2 regions of the Streptomyces sp. enrichment culture genome follow, and region 1 is predicted to be linked to the other one. Evidence: riboswitches for the same ligand, from Rfam matches in the RefSeq annotation. Region 1 holds a riboswitch; the other holds the start of a gene.
The links. Region 1 has a riboswitch for S-adenosylmethionine ahead of ACSU6L_RS27445 (aminotransferase class V-fold PLP-dependent enzyme). Riboswitches for the same ligand answer to the same signal wherever they lie in the genome.
Positions count from the first base shown of each region.

Region 1 (4,485 bases):
TTCTACGACGATCAGGAGCGGCTGATGAGCGCTGTGACCCCCGCTGGAGGCGACACCGCGGCGGGCCGTTCCTGGCCCGTCGTACTGAACGCGCTGCTGGAGGGCCGGGACCAGGGCGCCGACGACACGGCCTGGGCGATGGACCGGATCATGCGCGGCGAGGCGACCGACGCGCAGATCGCCGGGTTCGCGGTGGCGCTGCGGGCCAAGGGCGAGACGGTCGAGGAGATCACCGGCCTGGTCCGCGCGATGTACGCGCACGCCAATGTGATCGAGGTGCCCGGCGCCACCGTCGACATCGTCGGCACCGGCGGTGACGGCGCGAAGACGGTGAACATCTCCACGATGTCGTCCGTCGTCGTGGCCGGCACCGGCGCGAAGGTGGTCAAGCACGGCAACCGGGCCGCGTCGTCGGCGTCCGGTGCCTCCGACGTGCTGGAGAAGCTGGGCGTCAATCTGGAGCTGACGCCGAAGCGGGTGGCGGAGGTCGCCGAGGAGGCCGGGATCACCTTCTGCTTCGCGGTGAAGTTCCACCCGGCGCTGCGCCATGTGGCGGCGGCCCGCGGCCAGCTGGGCATCCGCACGACGTTCAACTTCCTCGGCCCGCTGACCAACCCGGCCCGGGTGAAGGCCCAGGCGGTCGGTGTGGCGGATCTGCGGATGGCGCCGATCGTCGCGGGCGTCTTCGCCGAACGCGGCAACTCCTCCCTGGTGTTCCGCGGCGACGACGGCCTCGACGAGCTGACCACCACCTCCACCTCCCGGGTGTGGATCGTCCGCGACGGCAAGGTCGCCGAGGAGACCTTCGACCCGCGGGACGTCGGCATCGAACTGGTCCCGGTGGAGGCGCTGCGCGGCGCGGACGCCTCCTACAACGCCGAGGTCGCCCGCCGCCTGCTGGACGGCGAGACCGGCCCGGTCAGGGACGCGGTGCTGCTGAACTCGGCGGCGGCGCTGGTCGCGCTGGAGCCGACCGGGGAGCCGCTGGCGGAGCAGATCCGCGCCGGGATGGCGAAGGCGGCGGAGTCGATCGACTCGGGCGCCGCGAAGCGGACGCTGGAGCGCTGGGTGGCGGCCAGCAACGCGTAGCGTTTCACCGAGGAGCGTCCCGCGATCCGGACACGGGTTGCGGGACGACGATCATTTCGCGTACGTTCCCGTACCAGGTCATGAGTGACAGTCATGAGGCCCCGGCCGACTGTCCGGCAACCCTCCGTCCGTGGCGGGGTGCCCCGGGTGAAGACCAGGCCGTACGGCAGCAAGGCCTACGGCAAGCGCGGACCCCTCGCAAACCAGGGGTCCTGGTCGTTCGAGGGAGTCTCCCGTGAGCAAGCGAATGCGATAGGGCCGCAGAGCCCCGCCTCCGCATCCCTTTTTCTCTCTTCCTCTCTCTCACCTCACGGGAGCTTCGCCATGTCCGTCTCCACCGCTGCCGCCGACCAGTCCGTTTGTGCCCCGCTGCCCGTTCTGGGGCGAGATGTCACCGTGCCGCTCGTCACCGGCGGCGAGGTCGCCTACGCCGCGCTCGACTACGCCGCCAGCGCGCCGGCGCTCCAGCGGGTCTGGGACGACGTCGCCGCCTACGCGCCGTACTACGGCAGCGTCCACCGCGGTGCCGGATACCTCTCCCAGCTGTCCACGGACCTCTTCGAGAACGCCCGCCGCACGGTCGCCGAGTTCCTGGACTGCCGCGACGGCGACCAGGTCGTCTTCACCCGGTCCACCACCGACTCGCTCAACCTGCTCGCCGCGGCCCTGCCCGCCGACTGCCGGGTCTTCGTCTTCGAGACCGAGCACCACGCCTCCCTGCTGCCCTGGAAGAACGCCCAGGTCACCTACCTGGACGCGCCGCGCACCCCGGCTGAGGCGGTGGCGACCCTCGAGCGCGCCCTCGCCGACCGCGACCCCTACGGCCCGGCGCTGGTCTGCGTCACCGGCGCCTCCAACGTCACCGGCGAGCTGTGGCCGGTCCGCGAGCTCGCCGCGGCGGCGCACGCGCACGGCGCCCGGATCGTGCTCGACGCCGCCCAGCTGGCCCCCCACCACCCGGTCTCCGTACAGGAGTTGGACGTCGACTGGGTCGCCTTCTCCGGCCACAAGCTGTACGCCCCGTTCGGCTCCGGCGTCCTCGCGGGCCGCGCCGACTGGCTGCGGGAGGCCGAGCCGTACCTCGCGGGCGGCGGCGCCAGCCGCAAGGTGAGCCGGTGCGAGGACGGCGGCGTGGACGTGGAGTGGCACGAGAGCGCCGCCCGGCACGAGGCGGGCTCGCCGAACGTCATCGGCGCCTACGCCATTGCTTCCGCCTGCAAGGCGCTGACCGACGCCGGGTTCGACAGCCTGGTCGCCCGTGAGCGGTACCTGATCGAGAAGGTCCGCGCGGGCCTCGCCGAGGTGCCCGAGGTGCGGGTCCTGTCCCTCTTCGGCGACGACGCCCCGCGCGTCGGCGTGATCTCCTTCGTCGTCGACGGCTGGAACAGCTCGCACTTCGCCGCCGCGCTCTCCGCGGAGTACGGCATCGGCGTGCGCGACGGCCTGTTCTGCGCCCACCCGCTCGTCCGCACCCTGCTCGGCAGCGACCCGCAGACCCAGGGCGAGTGCGGCGCCCCCGAGGCCGCGCCCGGCGAGAAGTCCCTCAACGCCATCCGGGTCAGCTTCGGCGCGGGCACGCCGGACGAGCACGTGGAGCGGTTCCTGACCGCCGTGCGGGAACTGGTCCGGGACGGCGCCCGCTGGAACTACCGCACCGAGGACGGGCGTTGCGTGCCGGACACCTCCGCGTGAGCCGGTAGCCGGGCGCCCAGCAGGATCAACCGCAGGGCGCGTTCGGCGGCGTCCGTGAGCAGTTCGCCCGCCCGCAACAGCGCCTCCGCCAGCGCCATCGGCGCGGGCAGGATCCCGCTGAACGCGTCCACACCCGGCACCTCGTGCGCGCCCTCGCCGAGCGTGCCGGCCAGGGCGAGCACCGGACGGCCGTACCGCTTGGCGCGGCGGGCCACCTCGGCCGGGACCTTGCCGCGCGGCGTCTGGTGGTCGAGGGCGCCCTCCGCGGTGATGACCAGGTCGGCGCGGGCCAACCGGGCGTCCAGGTCGAGATGGTCGAGGAGGACGTCGAAGCGGGGCAGCAGCCGGGCGCCGAGCGCGGCCAGGCCCGCGCCGAGCCCGCCGGACGCGCCGGTGCCGGGCCCGTGCCGCAGATCGGTGCCCGCCACCCGGAGATCGCGGGTGAGGACGTACGCCCAGTTCTCCAGGCCCGCCGACAGATGCTCCACCTGCGCGGGCGTCGCCCCCTTCTGCGGTCCGAAGACCCGCGCCACGCCCCGCTCGCCGCACAGCACGTTGTACGGGTTGCAGGCGACCACCAGTTCCGTGTCGCGCAGCCGGGAGTCGAGGCCGGTCGGGTCGACGCGGTGCAGGCGGATCAACTCGGCCCCGCCAGGCGGCAGTTCGAAGCCGTTGGCGTCCAGCAGGCGGGCGCCGAGGGCCTGCAGGGCGCCCGCGCCGCCGTCCGAGGTGCCGGAGTCGCCGCAGCAGACCAGGATCCGCCGTACGCCGGTGTCGAGCGCGGCGCGGATCAGCTCACCGACGCCGTAGGTCGTGGTGGCGCCAGGGTCGCGCAGGGAGTGCGGGACGAGGGCGAGCCCGGCGACGGCCGCCATCTCCACCAGCGCGGTGTCCCCGGCGCCGCCGAGCAGCGCGAAGTGGGTGCCGAGCCGGTCGCCTACGGGGCCGGTCGCGGGCAGCGCCACCAGCCGCCCGCCGGTCGCGGCGGCCAGCGCGACGGCCGTGCCCTCACCGCCGTCCACCAGCGGGACCGGATCGATCTCGGCGTCCGGCAGCACCCGGCGGACCCCGTCCGCGATGGCGTCGGCGGCGGCCTGGGCGGACAGCGACTCCTTGAAGCCGCTGGGGGCTACGACGACTCGGCTCAGCATGGCGGGTCTCCTAACGGGTCAGGGGAACGCCGAGCAGCGGCCACACCGCCACGGCGAAGAGCAGGACGAGGGCGGCGGTCAGCGGGGCCAGCACGGCGGACAGACGCAGCAGGTCGCGCGGGGTGTAGGTGGGGGTGCCGGGGATGTCCGCGAAGAGCGTGACCGGCTTGGCGGAGGCGGGCAGGGTATGGCAGAAGCCCGCCGCGGCCGTCGAGGCGAGCGCCGCGGCGACCGGGTTGACGCCGGCGCCCGCCGCGGCGGCCACCACCAGCGGCACGAGGACGGAGGAGCGGGCGGAGCGGGACTGCAGGGCCAGGTGGGCCGCCGTACTGACCGCGACGACGACCGCCAGGAACACCACCGGACCGACCCCCGACGGAAGCCCCGACACCAGCCACCTCGCGGCGCCCGAGTCGGCGAGCGCCACACCCATCGCCATGGTCGCGGCCATGAACAGCAGCAGCGACCAGGGAACCGTCCGCAGCGCGTCCTTCAGCCGTACGGTGCCCAGGGCCGGTGACGCGGCGACGACCGCGCCGATCAGCGCGACGAC
Region 1 covers NZ_OZ186847.1:6,211,878-6,216,362, forward strand. The annotation lists gene trpD (anthranilate phosphoribosyltransferase) at 25-1,089, shown strand; SAM riboswitch class IV at 1,166-1,283, shown strand; gene ACSU6L_RS27445 (aminotransferase class V-fold PLP-dependent enzyme) at 1,414-2,781, shown strand; gene ACSU6L_RS27450 (glycerate kinase) at 2,736-3,932, opposite strand; gene ACSU6L_RS27455 (SLC13 family permease) at 3,943-4,485, opposite strand, start outside.

Region 2 (4,485 bases), 1.5 Mb from region 1:
CTTGGTCTCGACCTCCTTGGCCTGGTCGAGCAGCGCGCCGGAGACGGCCTCGACGGCCTTCTCGATACCGCGCTTCAGGGCCATCGGGTTGGCACCGGCGGCCACATTGCGCAGACCCTCGCGGACCAGCGCCTGGGCGAGAACGGTGGCCGTGGTCGTACCGTCACCGGCGACGTCGTCCGTCTTCTTGGCGACTTCCTTGACCAGCTCGGCGCCGATCTTCTCGTACGGGTCCTCGAGCTCGATCTCCTTGGCGATGGAGACACCGTCGTTGGTGATCGTGGGGGCGCCCCACTTCTTCTCGAGGACGACGTTGCGGCCCTTGGGGCCGAGGGTCACCTTGACGGCGTCCGCGAGCTGGTTCATGCCGCGCTCGAGGCCGCGCCGCGCCTCCTCGTCGAACGCGATGATCTTGGCCATGTGAAGTGGTCCCTCCAGGACTGGGGGTGATTCCTTCGGACCGCGCCCGCGCCCGCGACGGACGGCCTGCCTGCCTCGTGGTTCCTTGCCCCACCCGGCCTGCGGCCTCACCGACCCGGTCCTTCGTTGTCACTCTCACCTTCAGAGTGCTAACGCCAATGATTAGCACTCGCCCCCATCGAGTGCAAGCGGCTCTCGGAGACCGGCAGGTAGTCAGCGGTGGGCGAACAGCCGGCGCCGGCCGCCGGACACGCCGAAGGGCTCGCACCGGCGTGCGGTGCGAGCCCTTCGAATAGAACGTTCAGGCGGTGACGCGAACCATGTCGGCCTGCGGGCCCTTCTGGCCCTGCGAGATCTCGAACTCGACCCGCTGGCCCTCTTCCAGGGTGCGGTACCCGTCCATCTGGATCGCGCTGTAGTGGACGAAGACGTCCGCACCACCGTCGACCGCGATGAAGCCGTACCCCTTCTCCGCGTTGAACCACTTGACGGTGCCCTGAGCCATGCCTAACTCCCCTATTACTGGCCCTTGCACAGATCCGCACTTCGCGGATCCGGGTCAGACCTCACCCCCCAGTCGTTGGGGGCGTGCGCCGGAACGCGTCGACCGCGGCTGAATGTATCTGTCCAACTGCCGTCTGCAACAGGTCAATCGGACGAGAAATCCGGGCAGCACTGATCGCTTATTTACGAAGAATTCACCCGAATTCCGGGCAAGTCGGGCCCGGCAAAAGGAGCGAAAGGCGCGAAAGGGCCGCTGATTTTGGCTGCATCTTGTCGCAGCCACATCGCGGAAAGTGCGGCGGGTTCCCCAACTCTACCGCGCTCAATCACATGGAATTGCCCCCTCCGGATCTCTCACGGAGGGGGCAATTCGATGAACAGCGTGTGACGTCAGCAGCCGCCCGCGACAGCCGGGATGATCGAGACGCCGGCACCGTCCGGCGTGGCCGTCTCCAGCCCCTGCTCGAAGCGGACGTCGTCGTCGTTGACGTACACGTTGACGAACCGACGCAGCTTGCCCTGGTCGTCGAGAACCCGGGCGGCGATGCCCGTGTGGTTCTTCTCCAGGTCGGCGATGACCTCGGCGAGGGTGGCCCCCTCGGCGGCCACCTCGGCCTGACCGCCGGTGTAGGTGCGCAGGATGGTGGGGATGCGGACGGTGACGCTCACGATGAAAACCTCCGGTGGAGTGACTTACTGGGGCTTGGTCTAGACGAGCCCGGCCTCGCGGAACGACTCGAGGTTGGGCCGGATGGTCGCCGTGAGCCCCGTGCCGGCCACCGCGTCGAGGGTCTTGAGGCCGTCGCCGGTGTTGAGCACGACGGTCGTCAGCGACGGGTCGAGCACCCCGTTCTCGATGAGCTTGCGCGTCACACCCACGGTGACCCCGCCCGCGGTCTCCGCGAAGATGCCCTCGGTCCGCGCCAGCAGCTTGATCGCGTCGACGACCTGCTCGTCCGTCACGTCCTCCACCGCGCCCCCGGTGCGCCGGGCGATGTCGAGGACGTACGGCCCGTCCGCCGGGTTGCCGATGGCGAGCGACTTGGCGATGGTGTTCGGCTTCTGCGGCCGGACGACGTCGTGGCCCGCCTTGAACGCGGTGGACACCGGCGAGCAGCCCTCGGCCTGGGCGCCGAAGATCTTGTACGGCCTGTCCTCGACGAGCCCGAGCTTGATCAGCTCCTGCAGACCCTTGTCGATCTTGGTGAGCTGGGAGCCGGAGGCGATCGGGACGACGATCTGGTCGGGCAGCCGCCAGCCGAGCTGCTCGCAGATCTCGTACGCGAGGGTCTTGGAGCCCTCGGCGTAGTACGGCCGCAGGTTGACGTTGACGAAGCCCCAGCCCTCGCCCGCCGGGTCGCCGATCAGCTCGGAGCAGAAGCGGTTCACGTCGTCGTAGTTGCCCTCGATGCCGACGAGCTCGCCGCCGTAGACCGCGGCCATGACGACCTTGCCCTGCTCCAGGTCGTGCGGGATGAACACGCAGGAGCGGAAGCCGGCGCGGGCGGCCGCGGCACCCACCGCGCCGGCCAGGTTGCCGGTGGAGGAGCAGGAGAGGGTGGTGAAGCCGAACGCGCGGGCGGCCTCCAGGGCCTGGGCGACGACGCGGTCCTTGAAGGAGTGCGTCGGGTTGCCGGAGTCGTCCTTCACGTACAGCCCGCCGGTCACGCCCAGCTCGCGCGCCAGGTTGTCGGCCTTGACGAGCTTGGTCCAGCCGGGGTTGAGGTTCGGCTTGTCGGCCACGTCTGCCGGGACGGGGAGCAGCGGCGCGTAGCGCCAGATGTTCGCGGGGCCCGCCTCGATGCGCTTACGCAGTTCCTCGGCGTCGTACGCGGAGAAGTCGTAGGCGATCTCCAGCGGGCCGAAACACTCCTCGCAGGCGAAGACGGGGCCGAGCGGGACGCGGTGACCGCATTCGCGACAGGAGAGCGCGGCGGCGGGACCGAGGTCTACCGTGGAAGAGGAATTCGTGGTGCTTGCAACAGTCTGCACAGCCATGTGAGGCGAGGCCCTTTCTCCTCATCTTCCTCACGACGCACTTCGCCGTGAGACGGATTTGGCACCTTCCCTAGCCGGGAGCCTCGCCACGTCAACTTGACGCGCTGACAATCAGCGCCTGGCGGCGCGGGCGGCTGGAGGGTTGCCGGGGCTTCATCGGGCCGTGTCCCTCTGCCCCTCTGGATGAGCTGTATGTGGTTGTGAACGACGGTCGGCCACCGACATGCGATGGTCATCCGCGTTGTCCAAGACTGTAACCGACGGCCAGGACAGTTGAGATAGTCGTCCGAACCGCGAGATGGATCACAGGGATCCCGACAGTGAGGAGCCGCAGACCGTGCTGGAAGAAGTCGAGCGCTGGCTGAGCACACGCTCCTGGTCCGTGTCCGACCGCCCGCTCCACCGGCTCGTGGCCGCCAAACACGCCACGGGCCAGTCGGTCAGTGTCGTGCTGCCCGCGCTCAACGAGGAGGCGACGGTCGGCGACATCGTCGACGTGATCCGTCACGACCTCGTGGAGCGGGTTCCGCTGGTCGACGAGATCGTCGTCGTCGACTCGGGGTCCACCGATCGCACCTCGCAGGTGGCCGCCGCCGCGGGCGCCCGGGTCGTGCACCGCGACGAGATCCTGCCGCGCATCCCCGCGGTGCCCGGCAAGGGCGAGGTGCTGTGGCGGTCGCTGCTGGTGACCAGGGGCGACATCGTGTGCTTCGTGGACGCGGACCTGAAGGAGTTCTCGGCGGACTTCGTCTCCGGGATCGTCGGCCCGCTGCTGACCGACCCGGACGTGGACCTGGTCAAGGCGATGTACGACCGTCCGCTGGGCGGCGCGGCCGGGCAGGGCGGCCGGGTCACCGAGCTGATGGCCCGCCCGCTGCTGAACATGCACTGGCCGCAGCTGGCCGGTTTCGTGCAGCCGCTGGGCGGCGAGTACGCGGCCCGCCGGTCGCTGCTGGAGCAGCTGCCGTTCCCGGTGGGCTACGGGGTGGAGCTGGGCATGCTGGTCGACTCGCTGCACCTGGTCGGCCTCGACGCCCTGGCGCAGGTGGACGTCGGTGTCCGCAAGCACCGGCACCAGGACGGGCAGGCGCTGGGCCGGATGGCGGCGGCGATCTACCGGACCGCGCAGCTGCGGCTGGCCCGGGGGCATCTGATCCGCCCGTCCCTCACGCAGTTCGAGCGGATGGAGGACGGTTTCGAGCCGCGTACGTACTCCGTGGACACCGAGGAGCGTCCCCCGATGGTGGAGATCGCGGAGTACGCGGCACGCAAGGTGGCGTAACACGCCACCCCCTCCTGTATACGGCCGAACCGTACGTTTGAGCGGTTGGGGGGCGGGCTAGGTTGAGGGCTATGGCTTCAACGTACGGTGCGGCGCAGGTACTGGTGGCCTCCAATCGCGGGCCGGTCTCGTACGAGGTGCGCGACGACGGCTCGCTGCACGCCCGGCGGGGCGGCGGCGGGCTGGTGTCGGGCCTGTCGGCGATCGGGCCGGACGCGGGCGCCCTGTGGGTGTGCTCGGCGCTCGGCGACGGCGACCGCGAGGCGGTGCGCCGCGGGGTC
Region 2 covers NZ_OZ186847.1:4,680,334-4,684,818, reverse strand. The annotation lists gene groL (chaperonin GroEL) at 1-420, opposite strand, end outside; gene ACSU6L_RS20540 (cold-shock protein) at 722-925, opposite strand; gene ACSU6L_RS20535 (MoaD/ThiS family protein) at 1,315-1,593, opposite strand; gene thrC (threonine synthase) at 1,633-2,922, opposite strand; SAM riboswitch class I at 2,941-3,112, opposite strand; gene ACSU6L_RS20525 (glucosyl-3-phosphoglycerate synthase) at 3,260-4,204, shown strand; gene ACSU6L_RS20520 (alpha,alpha-trehalose-phosphate synthase (UDP-forming)) at 4,276-4,485, shown strand, end outside.
Region 2: it holds a riboswitch for S-adenosylmethionine, as region 1 does, so the genes downstream of both, thrC (threonine synthase) here and ACSU6L_RS27445 (aminotransferase class V-fold PLP-dependent enzyme) in region 1, are expected to answer to the same signal.